3 regions of the Neorhizobium sp. DAR64862/K0K3 genome follow, and region 3 is predicted to be linked to each of the others. Evidence: predicted binding sites of a transcription regulator. Region 3 holds the regulator's gene; each other region holds the start of a gene.

Region 1 (7,984 bases), 1.3 Mb from region 3:
TCGAGGTAGCGGTCCGGACGGGGGTTGGGATGGAAGACGGCATGGGTTGCCTTCTCCATCAGCACCAGCCCGGCAGGCAGCGCCAGGAAGCGGGTAAACAGGCGTCCGAGATAGGGGCGGGCTGCCAGATTGTAGTACCAGTCGACGCCGCCCGGCCAGGGATGGGTGGCGGGCGCAAGCAGAAGCAGGCCCGCTGTCTTTTCCGGGTGGTAAAGCGCGAAGGATGTGGCGATCGCGCCTCCGAAGGAGTGACCGACGATGATGGCCTTGTCGATGCCGTAACGATCCATCAGTCGCGCAATCGTGTCGGCCTGACCATCCGGGAAACCGTTCTCGTCTCCGCCACGCTCGGAATAACCGTGACCGGGACGGTCGACGAACAGCATTTCGGCGCGCCCTTCAAGCGGCCTGCGGAACGCTGCTTCCTGGTCCTTCAGATTGCCGCTGGCGCCGTGGATGAAGACGATGGGGGGAAGGTCGCCCTCGGCTGGGGCAGCGACATGAAGGGCGTTGATACGGATATCGCCGAGATCGGTGAGTTCACCGTCGTTCGGCAGGTTGGCCTCGATCGCTTTCGCCTTCCAGGCCGTGAAGCCGAAGCCGAATGCGATGAGAGACAAGATAAGAGGTACAATCCCCATGGCGGCCCATCAGGTTCGGTTGCCGGCGATCTTTTCGGATAGCTTGGTCACAGCCTCCTGCGCCTCGCGATCGGCGGGGTAGATGTCGAGATAACGCTCCCACGCATTCAGCGCCTGGCTGTCCCGTCCGGCTTCGGTGAGGATTCCGGCAAGACCGGCCAGCGCGCCGAAATGGCGAGGCTCACGCTTCAGCACTTCGGCAATATCGGCCATCGCCTTGCGCTGGTCGCCCATCGCGTAATGCATTGTGGCGCGGCGGTTCCAGCCTTCGACATAGGCGGGATCGATGAGAGTGACGCGGTCGAGGAAGTCGAGGGCGGCGGCGTTGCGCTTTTCCTTGGCGGCCGTGGCCGCCCAGCCCATCAGGAGATTGACTGTGGGACTGCCCGACTCACCCATGTTCATGGCGATCTGCGTGGCGATGCCGCGCGCCTTTTCCGGATTGCGCTCACGTTTCAGCGCCGCAAATAGTGGGTCGACCCTGGCGTTGAGAGGCTGGCCGGCATTCGGTGCTGCCTGCGTACCTCCCTGCGCCGGACTTTCCAGCGGCGGAGCGGGAGGCATCGGTTGGGATGGCGGCATGGGCTGGGGCAGCGTCTGCGCAAAGGCAGGCACCGCAACACACACAGCAAGGATCACGAAGCTTGAACGAAAATAGCGCATGCGGATAAAGTAATCCGCATGCGCCGAAGGTCAAACCCGAAATTTCGCGCTACCGACAATTTGATCGTCTCAGGCGTGCCCGGACAACCCGTCGATATCAGCGCAAATCAGCCCTGGCGGGCCTTGAAGCGCGGGTTCTGCTTGTTGATGATGTAAACGCGGCCCTTGCGGCGAACCAGACGGTTATCGCGATGACGAGCCTTCAGCGCCTTGAGCGAGTTCTTGATCTTCATTGTACTGGTCCAGAAGTCTGTGGGCTCAAAGAGCCGCTTGTCTCTATCAATCGAAAGCGTGCCGCCTATCTGTCGACGAGGGGCGCGCTCAGGTTGGCGTGCAGATAACCCGTGGCTGGATGCGTGTCAACCTTGTGACGCACTTTATGACCGGGTTTTCCGCCCCTTCAGCTCCGTGACATGGCCCATTTTCCGGCCCGGACGGGATTCTGTCTTGCCGTAGAGGTGGACCAGCACGTCGGGCCTGGCGAGCCAGCCGGGCACGTCGAGGATGTCGTCGCCGATCAGGTTGGTCATCACGCAATCGGAATGACGGCGCGGATCGCCGAGGCTTGCGCCGGCCACCGCGCGGATATGCTGCTCGAACTGCGAGACCACGCAGGCAGCCTCTGTCCAATGACCGGAATTGTGCACGCGCGGTGCGATCTCGTTGGCAATCAGGGTGCCATCGGCCATCACGAAGAATTCCATGCCGATCACCCCGACATAGTCGAGGGCAGCGAGGAGCTTTTCGGCGGCACTGCGCGCGGTCTGCGCGGTCGTGTCTGGAATGGTCGCGGGCAGGGTGGAGGTATGAAGGATGCCGTTGCGGTGGATGTTCTCGGCCGGATCGTAGCAGGAGACCGTGCCATCCTTGGCACGCGCGGCGATGATCGAGATTTCGCGCTCGAAGGGCACGAAGCTTTCGAGAACCATCGGCACCGAGCCGAGGTCCGCATAGGCGCCATCGGCCTTGTCGTCGCTGGAGCGGAACACGCGCTGGCCCTTGCCATCGTAGCCCATGCGGCGGGTCTTCAAGACACCCTTGCCGCCGAAGTCTGCAAGCGCTGCTTCGAGATCGGCTTGGCTGTCGACGGAATGAAACCTTGCGGTCTCGATGCCGCAGCCGTTGAGGAACTGCTTTTCAACAATCCTGTCCTGCGCCACTTCCAGGGCCTTGGCCGGCGGGTAGACTGGAACCGACTGCTGCAGGAACTCGGCTGCCTCGACCGGTACGTTTTCAAATTCGTAGGTCACGACGTCGCAGCGGCTGGCGAGATCGGCCAGCGCCGCCCTGTCGTCGTAGGCCGCCGTGATCTGTTCGTTCGCGACCTGGGCGGCTGGGCAATCCGCCTGCGGTTCGAGAATGATGATGCGGTAGTTCAGGCGTGCGGCAGCGATCGCCAGCATGCGGCCGAGCTGGCCGCCGCCGATTATGCCGATGGTGCGGATCGTCATGATGTTTCTCAGGGTGCTTCGTCGATGGGATATTCGGCGACCGATGCGGTGTGGTGCGCGCGATAGGCGTCGAGCCGGTCGGCAAGGTCATCGTCGGAAAGGGCAAGCACCGCTGCAGCAAGAAGGGCGGCATTGATCGCGCCGGCACGGCCGATGGCGAGCGTGCCGACGGGAATTCCGGCCGGCATCTGGACGATCGAGTAGAGGCTGTCGGTTCCGCTCATCGTTTTCGACTGGACGGGCACACCGAACACCGGAAGCGGCGTCAGGGCCGCCGTCATGCCCGGCAGGTGGGCAGCGCCGCCGGCACCGGCGATGATGACCTTGAAGCCCTCGTCGCGGGCGCTCTTGGCGAATTCGTACATCCGGTCCGGCGTGCGGTGTGCCGAGACGATCCGTGCTTCGTAACCGATGTCGAGCGTATCAAGCGTGTCGGCGGCGTTCTTCATGGTCTCCCAGTCGGACTGGCTGCCCATGATGATGGCGACTGCGGGTCTTTCTGACATTCCAGGCCCTTTAAGGTGAACTCAAGCGATGATGTCGGGAATGATCTGGTCTTCGATCTGGGTCATCCGGTCCTTGATGGCCAGCTTCTTCTTCTTCATGCGCTGGATGCGAAGAGCCTCACAGCCGACCTTGATCATGGCATTGATCGCGGCGTCGTAATCTTCGTGTTCCTGGCGAAGTTTCGCGAGTACCAGCCGGTTATCCGCCTGTTCCTGATCACGCATGCTCAGTCCCCATTCTTTACGCCGGCTTTTTGCAAACCCCGGCTTCATCCGCAAGCTCCTACCATCAAACCGCGTTAACTGGAAGTTAGCCGACGCCACGAATTTGCCGCTGAGAGACCATGATTTCTCCTTCGACAAAGCGGACCAACCGTGTCACACTTCTGTTGCAAACCTGAAGCCTTGGCTCAGAGGAGTGCCAAGGCAGGTACCTAAGGAAGGAACATGCCACATGACCGTCCAGGCGCATATCGCATCGCTTGAAAAGAAGCACGGCGACCTCGAAGAGGAACTCCAGTCCGTTCTCGCATCTCCATCCGCCGACGATCGTGAGATCGCAGAGCTCAAGCGCCGCAAGCTGCGCATCAAAGACGAGGTGGAGCGGTTAAAGACCGACACCCGTCATTAGGCGATCAAAAGCGCCACGCGCGTCACGTACATTCGTGAGAGGGTGCCCACAGCGGCACGATAAATTCCAAGACTAAAAGCAACAGTTCTGGTCGTAACGTCACAGTCGCGGCCAGAATTCACGTCCAGAACTGGTCGAGCCACAGGTTGAGCCGGGTGAAGCCGCTGCCGTTCACGGCATAGATGCGCCGCGTTCCCTCTGGTGTGACAGTCACGAGATCGCTGTCCAGCAGTGCTTTCAGATGCTGCGAGACGGCCGGCCTGCTGATCGGCAGTCCTTGTGCAAGTTCATTCACGGTTTTCGGCGCGCGTCTCAGCTCTTCGAGGAGATGGCGCCGGTTCGGGTCGGCAATGGCTGAAAACGGATCGAGTGTCATAGTTTGAAGCTAAGCATAACTTGACGAAGCAGCAACCGTTTTCGTGTCTCGCGACCGGCGGAAGGCCTTATTGTAATTGGGTTTTTTATGATGTTCGGATGGACCGGTCAGATCGGCAGGCCGTCCCACAGAAGCTTTACGCCGGCAACGAGCGCGAGCGCGTAGGTCATCGGATAGAATACTTCCGACTTCAGATGCTTGACGATCGCGGCACCGAGCATGGTCGAGACCAGGGCTGCCGGCAGCAATGTCGCCGAGATCGTCAGGTTTTCGGCCCCCAATGCGCCGAGAAGGAAATAGGGGATGATCTTGACGGCGTTGACGATGGCGAAGAAGCGGATGCTGGCCCCGGTGTATTTCTTAGGATCCAGCTTCATCGGCAGAACGTAGATCTGGAAGGGCGGGCCGCCGGCATGCGCCACGAAACTGGCATAGCCCGACAGCGCGCCCCAGAACGTGGCGGCCGCCGGACGATGCGGCAGTGCGGCGGCCGGACGGTTCTTATCCGGGCCGTAGACCTGCCAGAAGTAGCGGAGGGCGAAGAAGATCGTTGCCGCGGCAATAACAATCCGCAACGCGTCGTCCGAAACATAGGCCGAGGTCGCCCAGCCGAGCGCGATGCCGATGACGCCGCCCGGCAGGATCATCAGCAGGGTTTTTCTGTCGTTGAAATGGCGCCAGGACCAGAGTGCCACGATATCCATCAGGATCAGGATCGGCAGGAAGATCGCCGCCGCTTTGACCGGGTCGACTGCAAGCGACATCAGCGGCATGCCCATCAGGCCGATCGCGCCGCCAATGCCGCCCTTGGAAAGCCCGACCAGCATCACGGCGGGCACCGCTGCTGCAAAGAAGGCGAGGCTGAGCGTATCGGAGGAAAATATGTCTGGCATGGGCACTTCAGGCTTGCACCGTTGAGGCGGGCAGATGGGATGAGCGGTTGATTGCGCAATCCTTCCGGTCTATCGAATCATTCAAGAGAAAACGAGTGCGGATCGCCGGGTTGCGGTTCGCTGCATGGGAAGAAACATGAAGAAACAGGAAGAGCGTTGCCGTCTGGTGCTGATCGTGCCGCAGGATGCGGATGCGAAAGCGCAGGCGGACCGACTGGAGAAGGCGCTTGCGGGCGGCGATGTCGCCTCGGTGATCCTGCCGCAATACGATGAAGACGATACCGCGTTCCAGGACCGCGCCGAACTCATGGTGCCGATGATCCAGGCCGCGGGTGCCGCAGCGCTGATCGCCGGAGACAGCCGCGTCGCAGGTCGCGTCAAGGCAGATGGCCTGCATATGGCCGGTTCGATGGAAGAGCTGGAAGAAACGATCGAGAAATTCAGCCCGAAGATGATCGTCGGCGCCGGTGGTGCATCCGAGCGTCACACGGCGCTCGAAGTGGGCGAGCGCCGCCCCGACTATATTTTCTTCGGCAAGCTCGATGGCGACATCAAGCCGGAGGCGCATCCGAAGAACGTCGCGCTTGCGGAATGGTGGGCTTCGATGGTGGAAATTCCCTGCATCGCCATGGGCGGCACGGACATTTCCTCGGCGCTCGAGGTTGCCGAAAACGGAGCGGAATTCGTGGCTTTGAGACTGGCTGTCTTCGATCATCCCGAAGGACCGCAGGAAGCAGTTCGACTGGTCAACGCCGATCTGGACGAAAAAGCGCCACGGTTTGAGGCTTGATGGTCTCCATGCCATCGATTCGTCGCGCCTCATCCACCGTCCTGATGCTTGCCGCCAGCCTTTCCGCGTCGGCCGTCTTGCCGCATTCGGCAATTGCGCAGGTGCAGCAACCCGGTGCGGTGGAGCAGGAGGGGCCGACGGCGGCGCAGTCGCGTCAGGTGGTGACGAGACCGGTCGCGCCGGATGCAATGGGCGTCGAACGCGGTGCACAGCCCGATGGCATCGTGCCGTCCGCCGGTGTCGAACTCTATCAGCGCATGGGCGTGACCTTGCCGCCGCTGCCGCCGGAGAAGCCCTATACGGGCCCGATCGACGAGGCCTATGGTGCGTTCCAGCGCGGCTTGTACGTCAAGGCGCTCGATGTCGCACTGAAGCGTGCGTCGGCCGGCGATGCGGCGTCGCAGACGCTTGTCGCCGAAATGATGAGCAAGGGGCTCGGCATCAACCGCGACGCAAAGACCGCGGCCTTCTGGTACGGGCAGGCTGCCGAGCGCGGCGATCCTGCCGCCATGTTCCAGTATTCGCTTCTTTTAATGAGCGGCCGTTACGTGCCCGCCGACAAGAAGAAGGCCGACGACTATATGCGCAAGGCGGCGGAAGCCGGCAATTCATCGGCGCAGTTCAACTGGGGCCAGATCCTGGTGTCGGACAATCCCGGCGATAAAGGTTTCAAGCTGGCGTTGCCCTTCTACGAGCGGGCGGCAAAGCAGGGCGTGGCCGATGCCCAATATGCGGTGGCCCAGCTCTACGTGAACATGAAGGGCGTGCCCGAGGAGAAGAAGGCCGAGGCTCGCCGTTGGCTGGAGCGCGCGGCGAAGGCCGGGTTCGACACGGCGCAGCTCGACATGGGCATCTGGTTCGTCAACGGAGTCGGCGGCGAACGCAACTACGACAAGGGCTTCGAATGGCTGCGGATTGCGGCCCATCGCGGCAATGTGGTTGCCCAGAACAAGCTCTCGCATCTCTATATCGAGGCGCTGGGGACACGACCGAACCCGGTCGAGGCCGCCAAGTGGTATGTGCTTTCAAGGCGTGCTGGGTTGCAGGATGCGGCGCTTGAGGATTTCTACCTCGGCATCAACGACGAGCAGCAGCGCCAGGCGATCGACGCGGCGAACCGCTTCCGCCGCCAGTAGTTCAAGTGGTCAGGCGGTTGCCTTCATCGCCGCCAGCGTGAACAGGGCGTGGCGGATGATAAAGCCGTGGGCAAGCGCCAGGATCAGCAGCGTTACCAGCCAGACGATCAGGTAGATGCCCGGCGAGGCCTTGATACGGCCGCCCATGCGGGGGCCAAGTGCGAACATGGCTGTCACGAAGAGCGCGCAGGCCGGCAGAAGCAGCAGCGCGATCATGGCCGGTGCCGTGCTGGTCGGTGTGCCGGTCAGGGTGAAGTGGATCGGCAACTGGGTATCGGCCGGCAGAGCAGAGATCAGACCCAGCGACAGCATGGTCATCACGCCCACAAGTCCGAGGCTGATGCCGAATGGCAATGCGATCTTCACGGCGATACTCCTAAAATCTCGATAGCCGGCGTTCTGGCAGATCGCAGGCAGGCGGGCAATGTCGCATTTTGTCCGTTCACGCGGGGTTTGTCGGCTTCGACTTGAATTTCCCTTGGTTTTGTGGTCTTGAACCGGCCAATCAAGACAATTCGCCACAGACACGTCCCGGCTGATGCATGTTCGGGACCATACGATCAGGATTTCCCGCATGGCCCGCTCAGCCCTTCTCAACGTCATGGTTCAGGCCGCCCTCAAGGCAGGCAAGTCGCTCTCCAGGGATTTCGGCGAAGTTCAAAACCTGCAGGTGTCGGTCAAGGGACCGGGCGATTTCGTGACCCAGGCGGATCTCAAGGCGGAAAAGATCGTCCATGACGAGCTGATGAAGGCGCGCCCGACCTACGGCTTCCTCGGTGAGGAAAGCCAGGAGGAGAAGGGCACGGACGGCGCTCACCGCTGGATCGTCGATCCGCTCGACGGCACGACCAACTTCCTGCACGGCATTCCGCAGTTCGCGGTGTCGATCGCGCTGGA
Region 2 (7,984 bases), 990 kb from region 3:
CGATTCCGGCCAACATTCAAACCGCCATCATACGCACCACCGAAGTGCCGTTGCATTTCTACCGGTACCTATACCGGCAAGTCGGCAAGCGCTGGCACTGGTACGATAGGTTGCGGCTGTCCGACGCCGAGCTTGCGGCCGCGATCCACAACCCGCGCTGTTCGATCACGATCCTTCTGGTCGACGGATCGCCGGCCGGCTTCTACGAGCTGAACTCTGCTGACGACAACGTCGTAGAGCTGTCCTATTTCGGCCTGTTCGAACGGGCCCTCGGGCTCGGCATCGGCAAGTGGTTCCTGACGCAAGCTCTTTATTCTGCGTGGCAGAACAACCCGGAGAAGGTCACCGTCACCACCAATTCGCTCGACCATCCCCGAGCGCTGCAGCTCTACCAGATGATGGGTTTTTCGCCTGTCTCGACATACGAGGCCGAGATCGTGCCGATGACCAGCGCGGAACTGGTAAAGGTGCTGGACAGCTAGCTCGCGCAAGGATCGGGTGGCGCTTCAAAGCCCGACGGGTCATCTCCTATATATAGAAAAGGAGACGACCATGCCAATCTTCAACGCGATCCCGGGTGACCACGCAGAGCATCTATGGAACGGAGGCAGCGATTCCTACGGACACCAGCCGGAGACCATGATCTCGGATGGTCCCGGATATCCCTGCCGCCATTGCCTCAGGAATATCGACGCGGGCGAAAGCCTGTTCGTTCTTGCCTATCGACCGTTTCCGACAACGCAGCCCTATGCCGAAACCGGTCCCATCTTCCTGCATAAGACGCCCTGCCCACGGTTTATCGCGGAAGAGGTTCTACCGCCAATTCTGGTTAGTCCCGATTACATCGTCCGGGGTTATGCAGAAGATAACAGGATCGTCTATGGCACGGGTGCGGTGACCCCGACGTCCGAAATCATGCGGCGCGCCGAAGACCTGCTTCAACGCGCCGATATCGCCTATGTCCACGTTCGCTCGGCCCGCAACAACTGTTTCCAGTGCCGGATTGACGCGGCTTAGCAGGAGCCCCTTATGCCTGCGGGTCTCCGCCGTCCCGCTCCAGCTTTTCGGCAAGATCGAGGAGCTGCCGCACGAGATCGCCCGCAGCCTTGTCGTTTTGTTCGATCCTGCGAGCCGACACTTCTCTCAGGTTGAGAAGCGCCGCTTCCACACTGCGCGGCAGAGCCGGGCCGCGGTCATGATGTGGCCCCCTGTCGTGATCGCGGTGGTGTTCGTGCCGTTCCTGCTTCTGCTTGATCTTTTCAGCCAGCTCGGACAAGCGCTCGAGGATGGTCGTTGCGAAACTGCGGTTCTCATCGAGATGCGCACGGCCCTCGTCAGTGATGGTGTAACGCTTCTTGTTGCCATCCGCTTCAGCCGTCACGTAGCCGGCTTCCTCAAGATAGGTCAGCGTCGGATAGATGACGCCGGGGCTGGGTGCGTAAAAACCATACGTCATATCTTCGATATGTTTTATGATCTCGTAGCCGTGGCGGGCTTCTTTCTCGATCAAGGCCAGGACGACCAGTCTGAGATCGCCCTGCATCAGAAAGCGACCGATACGTCCCTCGCCATCGTCGCCGAAGCCACGACCACCGCCCGGCCCGCCTTTTCCGCCAAAACCCCTACCCGCAAAGCCTTTGCTGAACGGACCGCCCCGCATGGTAAATAGTCCCTCGAAGCCCGAGCGATCGGCGTTGCAGCTTCTGTGGGTTTCAAATCGTTGAAACATCTTACTCTCCTCTAGAGTATCTTTCGATATATCTAAAGCTAGCACATTTCCTCAACGCTGCAAGCTGCCAGATATATCTAAGTCATATCCGTTTGATTTTTTTGGCGGATTTTTTTCGAGCTATCTGCGGCGCGCGGTGCGGCCGATCCGGATTGACCGTCGCGTCATTACCCGGCAGTCACCGAACTTTCGCCGACCGTCATTTTAGGGATGCGTCCGTGGGCGATTGTGCCTAAGCTCGCCTCCATCAGTGATCCGGAGGGAGATATTAGATGTCGCTTTTCACCAAAGACCTTTTCGAAAATCATGCGGTCTCGCGCCGATCCCTTCTCGGTGGCATTGCGGCCACATCGGCGCTGGTCATGCTCCACCCGTTTGCGGCACGCGCGGCCGCCAACCAGGCGCATCTGCGGCTGATGGAGACGACAGACATCCACGTGCATGTCTTCCCTTATGATTATTATGCCGACAAGCCGAACGACACACTTGGACTGGCCCGTACCGCCTCGATCATCGATTTGATTCGAGCCGAAGCCGGAAATTCGATGCTGATCGACAACGGCGACTTCCTGCAGGGCAATCCGCTCGGGGACTACATCGCCTATGAGCGTGGCATGAAGGAGGGCGACAAGCATCCCGTGATCACTGCGATGAACGTGCTGGGATATGACGTCGGCACGCTTGGAAACCACGAATTCAACTACGGCCTCGATTTCCTGTTCAAGGTTCTTGCAGGATCCGGCTTTCCGCATGTCTGCGCCAACCTGACCAAGGGCCAGCTTGCCTCCAACGCCAAAGACGACGATCTCTTCTTCAAACCCTACGTGATCATCGAAAAGCAGATCCGCGACGGTTCCGGCCAGTCGACCCCGATCAAGGTCGGCTTCATCGGCTTCGTGCCGCCACAGATCATGACCTGGGATAGCAAGAATCTTGAGGGCAAGGCGCAGACGCGCGATATCGTCGATGCTGCCAAGGCCTGGGTGCCCGTCATGAAGGAGGAAGGCGCCGACATCGTCATCGCCCTCTCCCATTCCGGCATCGATGGTTCCGGCCAGAGCGATCGGATGGAAAACGCGTCTCTTTATCTCGCAGGGATCGAGGGTATCGATGCGATCTTCACCGGCCACCAGCATCTGGTCTTCCCCGGCCCGAGGGATTTCGAGGGCATTGCCGGCGCCGATGCCAAGAAAGGCACGCTGATGGGCAAGCCCGCCGTCATGGCCGGGTTCTGGGGCTCCCATATGGGTCTGATCGACCTGTTGATCGAAAAGGATGGCAGCGGCTGGAAGATCGTCGATTCCACCTCGGAAGTCAGACCGATCTATCACCGCGACGAAAATCGCAAGGTCGTTGCCGACGTCAAGGACAAGCCTGAGGTCACCGCGGCCATCAAGCCGGAACACGAGGCGACGCTTGCCTATATCCGCCGTCCGGTCGGCAAGACATCCGCGCCGCTCTATTCCTACTTCGCGCTGGTCGCTGACGATCCGTCGGTGCAGATCGTCTCAAATGCGCAGACCTGGTACATCAAGGACATGCTGAAGGAGGGCGAGTACAAGGACCTCCCGGTGCTGTCCGCCGCTGCTCCCTTCAAGGCCGGCGGTCGCGGCGGTGCGGATTACTTCACCGACGTCCCGACCGGCGACATCGCCATCAAGAATGTCGCGGATCTCTATCTCTATCCCAACACGGTTCAGGCCGTGCTGATATCGGGCGCGCAGGTCAAAAACTGGCTGGAAATGTCGGCTGGCATGTTCAACCAGGTCAAGCCGGGATCAAAGGATGTTCCGCTGCTCAACGCCGGTTTCCCGTCCTACAATTTCGACGTGATCGATGGCGTGACCTACCAGATCGACCTGTCCCAGCCGTCGCGCTTCGACAAGGACGGAAAGGTACTGGACGAGAATGCTCACCGTGTCGTCGACCTGAAGTTTGACGGCAAGCCGATCGATCCGGCGCAGAAGTTTGTCGTCGTCACCAATAACTACCGTGCCGGCGGTGGGGGCAAGTTTCCGGAGATCGCCAGCGACAAGGTCATTTTCGTCGCACCCGACACCAACCGCGACGTCGTTGTTCGCTACATCATCGATCAAGGGACGATCAATCCTTCGGCCGACGACAACTGGTCGTTCAAGGCGCAGCCCGGATCCACGGCCCTGTTCGAGACCGGACCCAAGGCGCGCCAGTTTGCCGGCAGCCTGAAGGGGACGAAGATCGAGGATGCCGGCGACGGCGAGAACGGTTTCGCGAAGTTCAGACTGGTTCTCTGAGGCGCCCCATCCAGTCGTCCGGCCGAGGACGCGTGTTATTCGGCAGCCTGCCAATACGTCCTTTCCGGCTCCTGCTTCAGGAGTTCGGGAAGGTCATCATGGTTAGGACATGAGGACAGCTTGGCTGCAAACGATTCGATCAACCACTGTCCCGCGGGTCCGGGCGGATTGGATGCTTTTCGCAAAGCGTAGATCGGATATTGCCCCTGCTCGTAAGCGTCGATATCCAACGCGACCAGATCGCCGTTGCGGATGTCATCGAGCACCAGGGACGCTGGAAGCCCACCCCAACCAAGCCCACCCTTGATCAGCTGATACTTGGTGGCGATGTCACTGATGCGCCAGATCTTGTAGGACAGGACGTTGAAGTTACGCCCTGCGGTAAGGCCTGACGCGTCGGTCACGACCAGTTGCGTCTCGTCGCGCACATCGGCAAGGGTGAGTGTGCGGTTGAGCTTCACCAGTGGATGGTCCGGCGCTGCGACCGGCAAGAGGTAGGAATGACCGATCCTTTCGGCAATCAGCAAATCGTCCTGCTTAAGGAGAGCGCCACCGATGCCGATGCCGGCCCGTCCACTGATGACCTGGCCCATCACCATGCCGAGTTCCCCGACGCTGAGGTTGAGGGCGACACTTGGAAATTTCTCTCGGAATTCGCGTAGCTGGCTTACCACCGCGTCGGCCGGCACCATCACGCTGACGGCCAGCGTGATCTCGGCTTCCAATCCCTGAGTGATGCTCTTTGCCCGAGACCGCATGATCTGCAGGTCGGCAACGATCCGCCGCGCATCCATCAGCATCGCCCGCCCGGCCTCGGTCAGTTTTGGCTGACGCGCCCCGGCCCGGTCGAACAACTGAATCTCGAGCTGCGTCTCGAGGTTGGCAATCGTGTAGCTGACAACCGACTGAGCCCGGTTCAGCAGGCGTGAGGCGGCCGAAAAACTGCCGCTTTCGGCAACTGCGATAAAGACCTGCAGCTGATCGAGGGTGGGATTCGCGTCCATGTGACCTATCCAGATTTTAGATGGAAAGCTTCGACATTATCTCCATTCCATCGATTGCGGTCTACTCCTATTTGTCTTCCCAGACAGGCGACCTCCAGTCTCCCACCGTCGAGAAATTCATAGGAAACAAAGCAATGCCATCCATCCTTCTCGTGACATCCAGCCCTCGCGGCACCGAATCGCTGTCGACAAAGATTGCGACGGAATTTGTCGACAAGCTGAAGGTCCAGCATCCGGGCGCGACCGTTGTGACCCGTGATTTAGGTCAGAACCCGATCGCCCATCTCGACACCGTGACCACATCTGCGATCCGCAAGCCCGCAGATGCTCGCAATTCCGAGGAAGCGGCAGCAGCGAAACTGTCCGACGAACTCGTCGCCGAGTTGCTCGCCGCCGATACGGTCGTGCTTGCCACGGGCCTGATCAATTTCAATATCTATTCGACGCTGAAAAGCTGGATCGACAACGTTGCCCGCGCCGGCATGACGTTCCGCTACACAGCCGAAGGTCCGCAGGGACTTGCGACCGGCAAGAAGGTCTATGTCGTTCTGTCGGCCGCCGGCATCTATTCGGAAGGCCCGGCCATGGCGATGAACCACGCCGTTCCTTACCTCAAGACGGTTCTTGGCTTCATGGGCATGACGGATGTCGAAGTGATCTACATTGAAGGTACCGCATTCGGTCCGGAAGCGTATGAGAAGGCGATTGCCGCTGCACAGGATCGCACGCAGCAGCTTGCACTGGCCGCCTGATCCTAGACGTCCACACCAGTCGGTGAGACGAGACGCCCCTGACGGCCGTGGACATTGTCCCGGCCGTCTTTCTTTGCGTGATAGAGGCGTTGGTCCGCAACGCCGAACAGCGTGGCGAATGTGTCGCCATCGTCAGACGTGGTCGCCACTCCGATCGATACGGTTATGCACTTGCCGTCCGGCCTGATGACAGACGCGCAGATATCCTGGCGAAGCCGTTCGGAGAGCGCCAAGGCTCCTTCGTGGTTCGTGTTCGGCAGGATCAGCACAAACTCCTCGCCGCCGAACCGCGAGAGATGATCGCGCGGCCGCGTTCGGGCCTTGAGCTGCGCTGCCACGTCCTTGAGCACCTCGTCCCCCTTCATGTGACCGAAGAGATCGTTCACGTCCTTGAACCGGTCTGCGTCGATGATCACGAGACTGAGCTGCTGCCGCATGTCGATACTTTGCTTGATCATCGCCGGCGCATCGGCTTCCAGCCGGTTGCGATCGAAAACGCCGGTCAACCGATCGACGCCGCTTGTGGCAAGCAGCGCCTGATACCGCTCGCGAAACGTCAGATCGTGAAAAATGTCGGCAATTTCGCGCCGCGACAAGGCAAGCCTCGGGATCTGTTCGACCTTGAGATAGGCGAGCAGCAGCACGGAATAGATGATCACCGCGAGCATTTTGGCGTACCAACCGCCGAACAGGACCGAAAGCGGCGCGTCGAACAGCAATCGCAGTCCGGAATAGAAGGCAAGCTGGTCAAAGCTTAGAACGATCGCACCGCTGACGGCAAAGCGCAGGATGATATGGCGCCTGAAGATCCGGCCGAAACGCTCATAGAGAAGAATGATGGCGATGGCGTCGATATAGAGCAGCGCCGTGCCCCATACCATGAGTGAGCCCATCTCGTTGAGAAAGACCATGTCGGCAGGCCGTCCCGCAGGAAGGGTGACGACCGGATGCGCCTGCAGGATCTGCGCGATGAGAACCGTCAGGAGATTGCCGAGAAACAGTCCGTAGATGGGCTGGCGCACCGTCGAGGCATCCTCTTTCAAGTACAAGAGGAGGATCATCATCAGCTTGCCCGCAAAGAAGACGGACGATCCGGGCGATACCAGCCCGAACGGCAGCTCGACATAGAAGACCGCCGCGAGGTAGGTCTCCATGAAGTGCATCACACCGAGCGCAGCCAAGAACACGCCAAGGCCAAGCTGGCGCCTGAAATGCAGGAAGGCGGCCATGATCGTGAAATAGACGATCGCTTCTGCAACGAACAGAAAGAGGTTCAAAACCTGCATCATCACGCCTTTTAAGCCTGGCGGACCTCGCGTTCACATCCCAAAGCCATGACTTTGTTAGATAATCGCAACACCAGTTATGCCGGTAAATTGCTGCGGCGCAATAGAGGATCTCGCGGGACCCACGAACAATCAGGCAGAGCGCGAAACGGCGCCATCCGAGAACAGCGAGGCGCCGTTCTGATCGATGATCTGCTGTGCCTTGCGAACGGCATATTCGGATGCGTCCTCCGCGGAGGTGAACATGTCTGCCCGCACGAAAGTGCGGACGAGTGTTTCGCCAGCGACATCTTTTTCGATGCGACCGGCAAGCCGGAACTGGCTGCCTTCCTTGATCGGTGCAGGATAGATGCGGCATTCGCCATGCATCTGCGGCTCGGCTTCCCGTGCGGGCGCGGTTTCGGATTTCGGGCCGGAAAACATCGAAAGAAGAGAGGAAAGAAACGAAGCCATGGATGAGTGCTACCCTTTGCTCGGCACCGGCGGAATCCGAAGACCATTCCGGTGCGATTTCGACAAAATCAGATGATCAGGTTGGCAAGGATTTCGTTTTCGGTGATGTCCTCGTAACCAAGCCCCGCCGCCTCGAAGCGCTCGTGCAGACCGGCAAAGTTTCCGGACTCGGTTGTTTCAATGCCGATGAGGATCGAGCCAAAGTTGCGGGCCGACTTCTTCAGGTATTCGAAACGCGCGATATCGTCTTCCGGACCGAGAAGATTGAGAAAGTCTCGCAGGGCGCCCGGACGCTGCGGAAGGCGCAGGATGAAGTATTTCTTCAACCCCGCATAACGCATCGCCCGTTCCTTGACGTCCGGAAGGCGTTCGAAATCGAAGTTGCCGCCGGAAACGATGCAGACTACCCGCTTTCCGGCCAGCCTCTCGCGGCCGAGCATCTCGAGCGCGGTGATCGACAGAGCACCGGCAGGCTCCAGCACAAAGC
Region 3 (7,984 bases):
CGGTGCGGCCAACCCCGCTCTGCACTTCGTCGAGGATCAGCAGCAGACCCCGGTCGTCGCAGATGCGACGCAGCTCGCGCAGGAATTCCTTGTCCACGACGCGCACGCCGCCCTCGCCCTGGATCGGCTCGATCAGCAGGGCGCCGGTGTTTTCGTTTATCGCAGCGTTGAGGGCATCGAGATCACCGAATGGGACCTGATCGAACCCTGGCGCCTTCGGGCCGAAGCCTTCCATGTATTTTTCCTGACCACCGGCGGCGATCGTCGCGATGGTCCGGCCGTGGAAAGCACCCTCGAAGGTGATGATGTGGAATTTCTCCGGATGGCCCTTGGAGAAATGATAGCGACGCGCCGTCTTGATGGCGGTCTCAAGCGCTTCGGCGCCGGAATTGGTAAAGAACACCTTGTCGGCGAACGTGGCATCCACCAGACGGCGGGCCAGACGCTCCTGCTCCGGGATCTCGTAGAGGTTGGAAAGGTGCCAGACCTTCTCGGCCTGCGACTTCAGCGCGTTTACCAGATGCGGATTGGAATGACCGCAGGAGGTGACGGCAACGCCTGCCCCGAAATCCAGATATCGCTCGCCACCTTCCGTCACAAGCCATACGCCCTCGCCTCGATCAAAGCGCAAAGGTGCCCGGGCAAACGTGTCGTAAAGTGCGGCTTCAGCCATGGCGACATCACTCCTCTGGGTAGGTTCCGACCCCCCTCTCCAGACCTCTCCGGAGACCGGGAATGCGGCCTGAAAAATCAAAAATGCCGCCCACCGGGCGGCGCGGGCACTATCATGGCTAAGTGCCTCCATGTCAACAAAACTTGGTGTTTTATAGGGCTTTCGGGGCATACGCCGCGATGCAACCTGATGCTGTGTTGCGGCATTTCGGTCTGTGACAAAAATGACTCTTGAGGGCAGCAAGTTGGGGAAAACCGCGAAATCGATTCGCGGCGATTCGAGCGACTCTTGCCACGGAGTCAGCCACACACTAGGTTAATCCTCAATTACTAGAACGCATGCGGCGGAACTAGTCACCTCGAAGCATAGATTGCGTGGGTGCGGCGGATTTATTTCGCCGCAGAGGTGAACGGATTCTGTCTGCCAGCAACGTTCAAAGGCGGAGAACGGCATGAACTGGACTGATGAGCGCGTCGAGCGACTTAAAAAACTATGGTCGGAAGGTCTCAGCGCCAGCCAGATTGCAGCCCAACTTGGAGGCGTAAGCCGCAATGCCGTGATCGGCAAAGTGCACCGTCTCAACCTTCCGGGTCGCGCCAAAGCAGGCGGTTCGGCGTCGGCCAATCGCCCGGCATCCAAGCGCCCAGCGCCCGCAGCTCCGCGCGCGCCGAGCTTTGCCGGACGCGACACAGCCCGTCCCGCAGCACGGACGGTGGGTGCAAACGCCCTCAAGGAAGATCAGGACGTCAACGTCGCCGAACCGGTGAAATACACCGCTTCCGGCAGCGTCGTTGTGCCGATCTCGCGCCGTCTGTCGCTGACGGATCTCACCGAGCGCACATGCAAGTGGCCGGTTGGCGATCCGCTGACGGACGACTTTCATTTCTGCGGTTGCGATGCGCAGGATGCGTCGCCCTATTGCAAATATCACGCGAAGCTTGCCTACCAGCCGGTGCACGAGCGCCGTCGTCCGGCTGCCCGCGCGTCCTGAGTCAGACGGCTGCGGAAACAAGATCGAAGGCGGGCTCTGGCCCGCCTTTTGCGTTTTCGGCATGGCTGACTTGCGCTGAAAAAACTTGCCTCGCACTCCCTGGGCTCCTATTTCGGCCTCGAGAGAGGACGACCTCCCCCTGAATGGGCATAACGCTGGGACGACCCGGCATGAACCTCACCTAAAGGGGAAGATCATGCGCTCGATAAGAGACCGTATTCGCCACGCCATCAGCTTTGAAATCATCGGGCTTCTGATGATGGTGCCGCTCGGCGCTTTCGTCTTCGACATGCCGGCCGAACATATGGGCATTGTCGGCGTCGTGTCTGCGACGGTCGCGACCGGCTGGAACTACCTCTACAATCTGGGTTTCGACCGCTTTCTGCAGGCGCGACGGGGTACGACGCTAAAGACGCCTGCCTTGCGCATTGCTCATGCGGTGCTGTTCGAAATCGGTCTGCTGGTCGTGCTGATGCCGTTTATCGCGTGGTATCTGCAGATTACCCTTCTCCATGCGCTGACAATGGATATCGCGATCGCGCTGTTCTACGTGGTCTATGCCTATCTCTTCAATCTTGGCTACGACAAGTTGTTCCCGCTGCCGGAATGGAAGACCCAGGAAGCCGCCTGACCATCAGAGTTTCGGACGGTGCAATACGCCAGTCCGATGGAAGCCTGAATTTGTCAGCAAACCCGATCTCTCCGGCGCGCGTGATCCGCAGAGCCCGGGTTTCCTCTCGGCGGCTGATCCAGCCGACGCCAAGAGCGCGGTCCAGCAGCGCCGCACCCATTTGTCCCGCCAGATGCGGCCGTCGCTCGCTCCAATCGAGGCATGTCCGGCAGAGCGGGCGTTTCGAACGGGTCAGCTGGTCGAGATCGATCCCGAAATCACAAAAGAAACGCCGACCTTCATCGGTGATCAGGCCGGCTCCATCGCCGAGCAGCAGATAGCCGTTGCCGGTCAGGGAGTCGGCGAGCGCGATGGCGAGACGGCCGGCCATGTGGTCGTAACAGGTGCGGACTAGCCGTAACGCTTCATCTTTCGGGCCCACAGGGTGATGGCGCTTCGGTCCGTCTGCGGCGACTGCCATCAACGCGTGGATCGCGTGCGCGACTTCCGGAGAGGCAAGTCGGTAATAGCGGTGCCTGCCCTGCTTTTCGACTGCGATCAGATGCGCCTGGGCCAGTTTGCCGAGATGGCCGCTGGTTGTCTGCGCGGTGACGCCGGCATGGCGTGCCAGTTCGCCCGCCGTCAGCGCCTGGCCGCCCATCAGCGCGGACAGCATGTTGGCGCGCGCGACATCGCCGATCAGGCTTGCAACTTCCGCAATCGTATTTCCTGAAACCATATTGGACATGATCCAGTTCTAGCACCGGAAAACTTTGCCGTCAGCGATCAACGGTTCGGCCGTCGCCGAAGCATTTCTTTTCCTCTCTCCGCTAAGAGGGGCGGAGATTGCATGGATGGGGATAGGAACTGGAATGGCGGACACCAAAACAAGCATGGCAACGGATCTGTTGCTGCTCCTCACGCTCGCGACGCTTTGGGGCGCGTCCTACACGCTGATCAAAGTCGGTGTGGAGACGATTTCGCCCGTCACCTTTATCGCCGTCAGAACACTGGTCGCCGGTCTCATTCTCGCTGCGGCACTTCGCCTTCGCGGATTGAAGCTGCCGACCGACCGGCAGACCTGGACGCTCTTCACGGTTCAGGCCGGCCTCAACAGCGCTGTCCCCTTCACCCTGATTGCCTGGGCCGAACAGACGACCGATGCGGGCCTTGCCACCATTTTGAGTTCCACGACGCCGATCTTCGCGTTTCTGCTGACGGCGCTGATCACGCGCCATGAAAGCGTCTCTGCGGCCAAGCTGTTTGGAGTTGCCGCAGGCATTGTCGGCATATGCCTGATCGTCGGCATGGAGGCGCTTGCCGGGTCGGGCGAGAACCTCTGGGCTCAACTCGCCATCGTGGCGGCGACGATCTGCTATGCGGCGGCTGCCATCTTCGGCAAGAATTTTAAGGGATTGGACCCGATGATGCCCGCCGCGGGATCGCTGATCGCAGGGGCGGCCATCCTCATTCCCGTGAGCCTCGTGGTCGACCGGCCCTGGACGCTGACGCCCAGCACCGATTCGATGCTCGCCCTGTTGGCGCTCGCGGTATTTTCGACGGCGCTCGCCTTCGTCATCTATTTCCGGCTGGTGCGGACGCTGGGCTCCGTCGGCACGACGGCGCAGGCCTATCTGCGGGTGCCGATCGGCGTTGGCATCGGCGTCGTGTTTCTCGGCGAAACGCTTGCCTCGACAGCCTGGCTCGGTCTCGCCTGCGTCGTGACCGGTGTCATTGCCATGACGCTGCCGGCTAGGAGACGCGGTGCTCAGGCTTCCATCGAGTAGCCGGCACCGCGGACCGTGCGGATGACGTCCTGCATGTTGGAGAAGTTGAGTGCCTTCCGCAGGCGCCCCACATGCACGTCGACGGTGCGTTCGTCGACATAGATGTCATGGCCCCAGACGCCGTCGAGCAACTGCGAGCGCGAAAAGACGCGGCTGGGCGACGCCATCAGGAATTCTAGAAGTCTAAACTCTGTCGGCCCGAGGCGAACTTCGCGGCTCTTGCGGTGAACGCGGTGGGTTTCGCGGTCGAGTTCGATGTCGCCGCATTTGAGGACGCTCGACAGCACTTCGGGTCGGGCACGACGCAGCATCGCCTTGACGCGGGCCATCAGCTCCGGTGTCGAAAACGGCTTGACCACATAGTCGTCGGCGCCCGTGGCAAGCCCACGAACGCGCTCGCTTTCTTCGCCGCGCGCCGTCAGCATGATGATCGGCAGGCGTTCCGTCTCCGGCCGCATGCGCAGGCGACGGCACAGTTCGATGCCTGAAACGCCCGGCAGCATCCAGTCGAGAATGAGAAGATCCGGAACGCGCTCCTGAAGCCTGATTTCCGCTTCGTCACCGCGAAGCACGGTATCGACCTCGTAACCCTCGGCCTCCAGGTTATACCGAAGGAGGACGCTGAGGGCCTCTTCGTCTTCCACGACTGCGATCTTCGGCTGCATTCCGACTTGCTCCGTCACTCGTCCCGAACTGCACTTAGATCCGCCAGATCCGCTCGCGCTGCTTCAGGTCATTGGTTTTGGCAGTTATCGTCCCGAAACCGGCAGGCGATTTCGGGAGAGCTGCATCATGTCCCGGCGGAGCCGAGCATGTTGGACGTATCGTCCTTCGGACGTTCGCCCTCCGGCTGTGCGCCGGTTGCGATGTAGTAGATGGTCTCGGCGATATTGGTCGCGTGGTCGCCGATGCGCTCGATGTTCTTGGCGCAGAACAGGAGATGGGTGCAGGTGGTGATGTTGCGCGGATCCTCCATCATGTAGGTGAGGAGTTCGCGGAACAGCGAGGTGTACATCGCGTCAATCTCTTCATCGCGCTGGCGGATGATTTCGGCTTTTTCCGCGGAGCGGTTGGCGAAGACATCAAGAACGTCCTTGAGCTGCACCAGCGCCAGTTCGGAAAGATGCTCCAGACCACGGGCGAGCTTGCGCGGGACGCCTGTTCCCTGCACGGCGAGCACGCGCTTGGCGGTGTTCTTACCAAGGTCGCCGACGCGTTCCAGGTCAGCTGCAATGCGCAGCGTGCCGATGATCTCGCGAAGATCGGCTGCCATCGGCTGGCGCTTGGCGATGGTGACGATCGCCTTGTCCTGGATATCGCGCTCGGCGTGGTCGAGAATGACGTCGTCCGAGATGACCTTCTGGGCCAGCGCCGAGTCGGAGTTGACGAGCGCACGCACGGCATCACCGCACATCTGCTCCGCCAGGCCGCCCATTTCGGAGATCCGGCGGTTCAGGTATTTCAGTTCCTCGTCATAGGCCGAGAGAATATGGGTCGAAACCATGTGTCTGATCCTTGATGTCTGCAGTTGCGGCTGACGGGCTCTGCGCCCGCATCAGCCGAAGCGGCCCATGATGTAATCCTGGGTGCGCTGGTCATCCGGATTGGTGAACATCTTGTCGGTATCGTTTTCCTCGACCAGATGGCCGAGATGGAACATTGCCGTGCGCTGTGAAACGCGGGCTGCCTGCTGCATCGAGTGGGTGACGATCACGATCGTGTAGTTGGCGCGCAGTTCGTGGATCAGTTCCTCGACCTTGGCCGTGGCGATGGGGTCGAGTGCCGAGCACGGCTCGTCCATCAGAATGACTTCAGGCGAAACGGCGATCGCACGGGCGATGCAAAGGCGCTGCTGCTGACCGCCGGAAAGGCCGGTACCGCCTTCATGCAGGCGATCCTTGACTTCTGCCCAGAGGCCGGCGCGCTGCAGGCTTGCCTCGACAATCGCGTCCATTTCCGTCTTGCCGCGGGCAAGGCCGTGGATGCGGGGACCGTAGGCAATGTTCTCGTAGATCGACTTCGGGAACGGGTTCGGCTTCTGAAACACCATGCCGACCCGGGCGCGCAGCTCCACGACGTCGATTTCCTTGTCGTAGATATCGTCGCCGTCGAGCGTGATCTTGCCGGTGACGCGGCAACCCTCGATCGTGTCGTTCATGCGGTTCATCGTGCGCAGGAAGGTGGACTTGCCGCAGCCAGACGGACCGATCAAAGCAGTGACGGTATTTTGGCGGACATTCAGGTTCACGTCATAAAGAGCGCGCTTGTCACCGTAATAAACGGAGACATCCTTGCCGATCATCTTATATGCAACGTCGTTCATTTTCTTGTCCAGCGCCTTCTCAACTGCAGCTTCTGACATCATGTTCATTGCTTCCCCCTTCCTCTACCAACGCCGTTCGAAGCGGCGTCGCAAGAGAATTGCGCCAACATTCATCAAGATCAGGAACAGGAGCAGGATCATGATCGCTCCCGAGGTTCGTTCAACGAAGGCGCGTTCCGCCTCGTTAGCCCACATGTAGATCTGTACCGGCAGCGCTGTCGACGGATCCATCGGCGTGGTCGGATAGTTCGCCACGAAGGCGACCATGCCGATCAAGAGGAGCGGCGCGGTTTCGCCAAGGGCGTGCGCGAGGCCGATGATCGTACCGGTCAGGATACCGGGCATGGCAAGCGGCAGGACATGGTGGAAGATGGTCTGCATCTTCGAGGCACCGAGCCCGAGCGCTGCAGCACGGATCGACGGTGGCACTGCTTTCAGTGCCGCGCGGGTGGCGATGATAATGGTCGGAAGCGTCATCAGCGTCAGCACCAGGCCGCCGACCAGCGAGGCCGAGCGCGGCAGGCCCATGAAGTTGATGAAGACCGCGAGACCCAACAGACCGTAGACGATCGACGGGACCGCTGCGAGATTGTTGATGTTGACCTCGATCAGGTCGGTGAACCGGTTCTTCGGGGCAAACTCTTCAAGATAGATCGAGGCTGCGACGCCGATCGGCAGCGACAGGACGAGCACGATCAGCATCATGTAGAAGGAGCCGATCAGAGCGACGCCGACGCCGGCTGCTTCCGGACGGCTGGACGCGCCGTTGAAGAAAATGCCGGTGTTGAATTCCTTGGCGAGCGCACCGCTGTCGGTCAGCTGCTTCATCCATCCGACCTGCTGGTCGGACACCTTGCGGCTGGTTTCCGCCACGTCGAGATTGATCTGGCCTTTCACGGCGCTGTCGATATCGCCGGCCGCCAGAAGCGAAACCGTCTGAGTCGTGCCGATGATCTCAGGATCGGAAACGACCATATCGCGCAGCTGGCCACGAACGCCGTCCGAAATCATCTGGTTGACGGCACGCAGGCCCTGGCGATCGGTTTCGGCGACGCCCAGAACCTTCGCCAGCGCATTGCGGGCGACGATCGGGTAGTTGGCCGTCATCAGCTTGGCCGGATCCGTAGCCCGCACATTATCCTTGTCGATGATCTGCTGCGAGAACTCGACAGGGATCGTGATCATCGTCTGCTGAAAGGCGGTATAGCCCTTCGAGACGACCGACCACAGAAGGAGCATCAGGAACAGGATGCCGAACGAGAGAGCAGCGATGCCATAGGCACGGAAGCGGCGCTCGGCGGCGTAGCGGCGTTTGATACCGATATCGCGACGGGCAGGCTTGGCCAAGACGCCGGCGGTGGAGGAAACCACGTCGGTCATTCGTACTGCTCCCGGTATTTGCGCACGATGTAGAGCGCGTAGATGTTGAGGCAAAGCGTGATCGCAAAGAGCGTGATGCCGAGTGCGAAGGCGACAAGCGTCTGCGGCGAGGTGAATTCAAGGTCGCCCGTCAGCTGGCTGACGATCTTGACGGTCACCGTCGTCATCGGCTCGAACGGGTTGAGCTGCATGCGGGCGGCGACGCCGGCGGCGAGCACTA

The links. Region 3 encodes PhoB, which activates phosphate uptake and scavenging genes when phosphate is short. Its sites were predicted from a motif close to TGTCATNNANCTGTCAT; they were not measured.
Region 1: ACQY1L_RS02180 (YdcH family protein) is a predicted target of PhoB. The motif match lies at 3,638-3,654, and genes of this name have one in related genera.
Region 2: ACQY1L_RS08140 (bifunctional 2',3'-cyclic-nucleotide 2'-phosphodiesterase/3'-nucleotidase) is a predicted target of PhoB. The motif match lies at 1,906-1,922, and genes of this name have one in related genera.

Annotation. Positions count from the first base shown of each region.
Region 1 covers NZ_CP191449.1:443,028-451,011, forward strand. Annotated here, with positions in the region: gene ACQY1L_RS02150 (alpha/beta fold hydrolase) at 1-641, opposite strand, end outside; gene ACQY1L_RS02155 (tetratricopeptide repeat protein) at 651-1,304, opposite strand; gene ykgO (type B 50S ribosomal protein L36) at 1,412-1,537, opposite strand; gene ACQY1L_RS02165 (5-(carboxyamino)imidazole ribonucleotide synthase) at 1,682-2,755, opposite strand; gene purE (5-(carboxyamino)imidazole ribonucleotide mutase) at 2,764-3,261, opposite strand; gene ACQY1L_RS02175 (YdcH family protein) at 3,283-3,486, opposite strand; gene ACQY1L_RS02180 (YdcH family protein) at 3,716-3,892, shown strand; gene ACQY1L_RS02185 (ArsR/SmtB family transcription factor) at 4,011-4,268, opposite strand; gene ACQY1L_RS02190 (sulfite exporter TauE/SafE family protein) at 4,376-5,161, opposite strand; gene ACQY1L_RS02195 (thiamine phosphate synthase) at 5,298-5,951, shown strand; gene ACQY1L_RS02200 (tetratricopeptide repeat protein) at 5,960-7,087, shown strand; gene ACQY1L_RS02205 (hypothetical protein) at 7,097-7,453, opposite strand; gene ACQY1L_RS02210 (inositol monophosphatase family protein) at 7,662-7,984, shown strand, end outside.
Region 2 covers NZ_CP191449.1:1,667,284-1,675,267, forward strand. Annotated here, with positions in the region: gene ACQY1L_RS08125 (GNAT family N-acetyltransferase) at 1-482, shown strand, start outside; gene ACQY1L_RS08130 (DUF1203 domain-containing protein) at 553-1,017, shown strand; gene ACQY1L_RS08135 (PadR family transcriptional regulator) at 1,028-1,729, opposite strand; gene ACQY1L_RS08140 (bifunctional 2',3'-cyclic-nucleotide 2'-phosphodiesterase/3'-nucleotidase) at 2,002-4,002, shown strand; gene ACQY1L_RS08145 (LysR family transcriptional regulator) at 4,038-5,006, opposite strand; gene ACQY1L_RS08150 (FMN-dependent NADH-azoreductase) at 5,141-5,758, shown strand; gene ACQY1L_RS08155 (GGDEF domain-containing protein) at 5,761-7,047, opposite strand; gene ACQY1L_RS08160 (HlyU family transcriptional regulator) at 7,177-7,497, opposite strand; gene ilvA (threonine ammonia-lyase) at 7,566-7,984, opposite strand, start outside.
Region 3 covers NZ_CP191449.1:2,656,428-2,664,411, forward strand. Annotated here, with positions in the region: gene ACQY1L_RS12835 (aspartate aminotransferase family protein) at 1-673, opposite strand, end outside; gene ACQY1L_RS12840 (GcrA family cell cycle regulator) at 1,125-1,664, shown strand; gene ACQY1L_RS12845 (PACE efflux transporter) at 1,861-2,295, shown strand; gene ACQY1L_RS12850 (ArsR/SmtB family transcription factor) at 2,234-3,022, opposite strand; gene ACQY1L_RS12855 (DMT family transporter) at 3,147-4,061, shown strand; gene phoB (phosphate regulon transcriptional regulator PhoB) at 4,043-4,726, opposite strand; gene phoU (phosphate signaling complex protein PhoU) at 4,852-5,565, opposite strand; gene pstB (phosphate ABC transporter ATP-binding protein PstB) at 5,617-6,432, opposite strand; gene pstA (phosphate ABC transporter permease PstA) at 6,448-7,764, opposite strand; gene pstC (phosphate ABC transporter permease subunit PstC) at 7,761-7,984, opposite strand, start outside.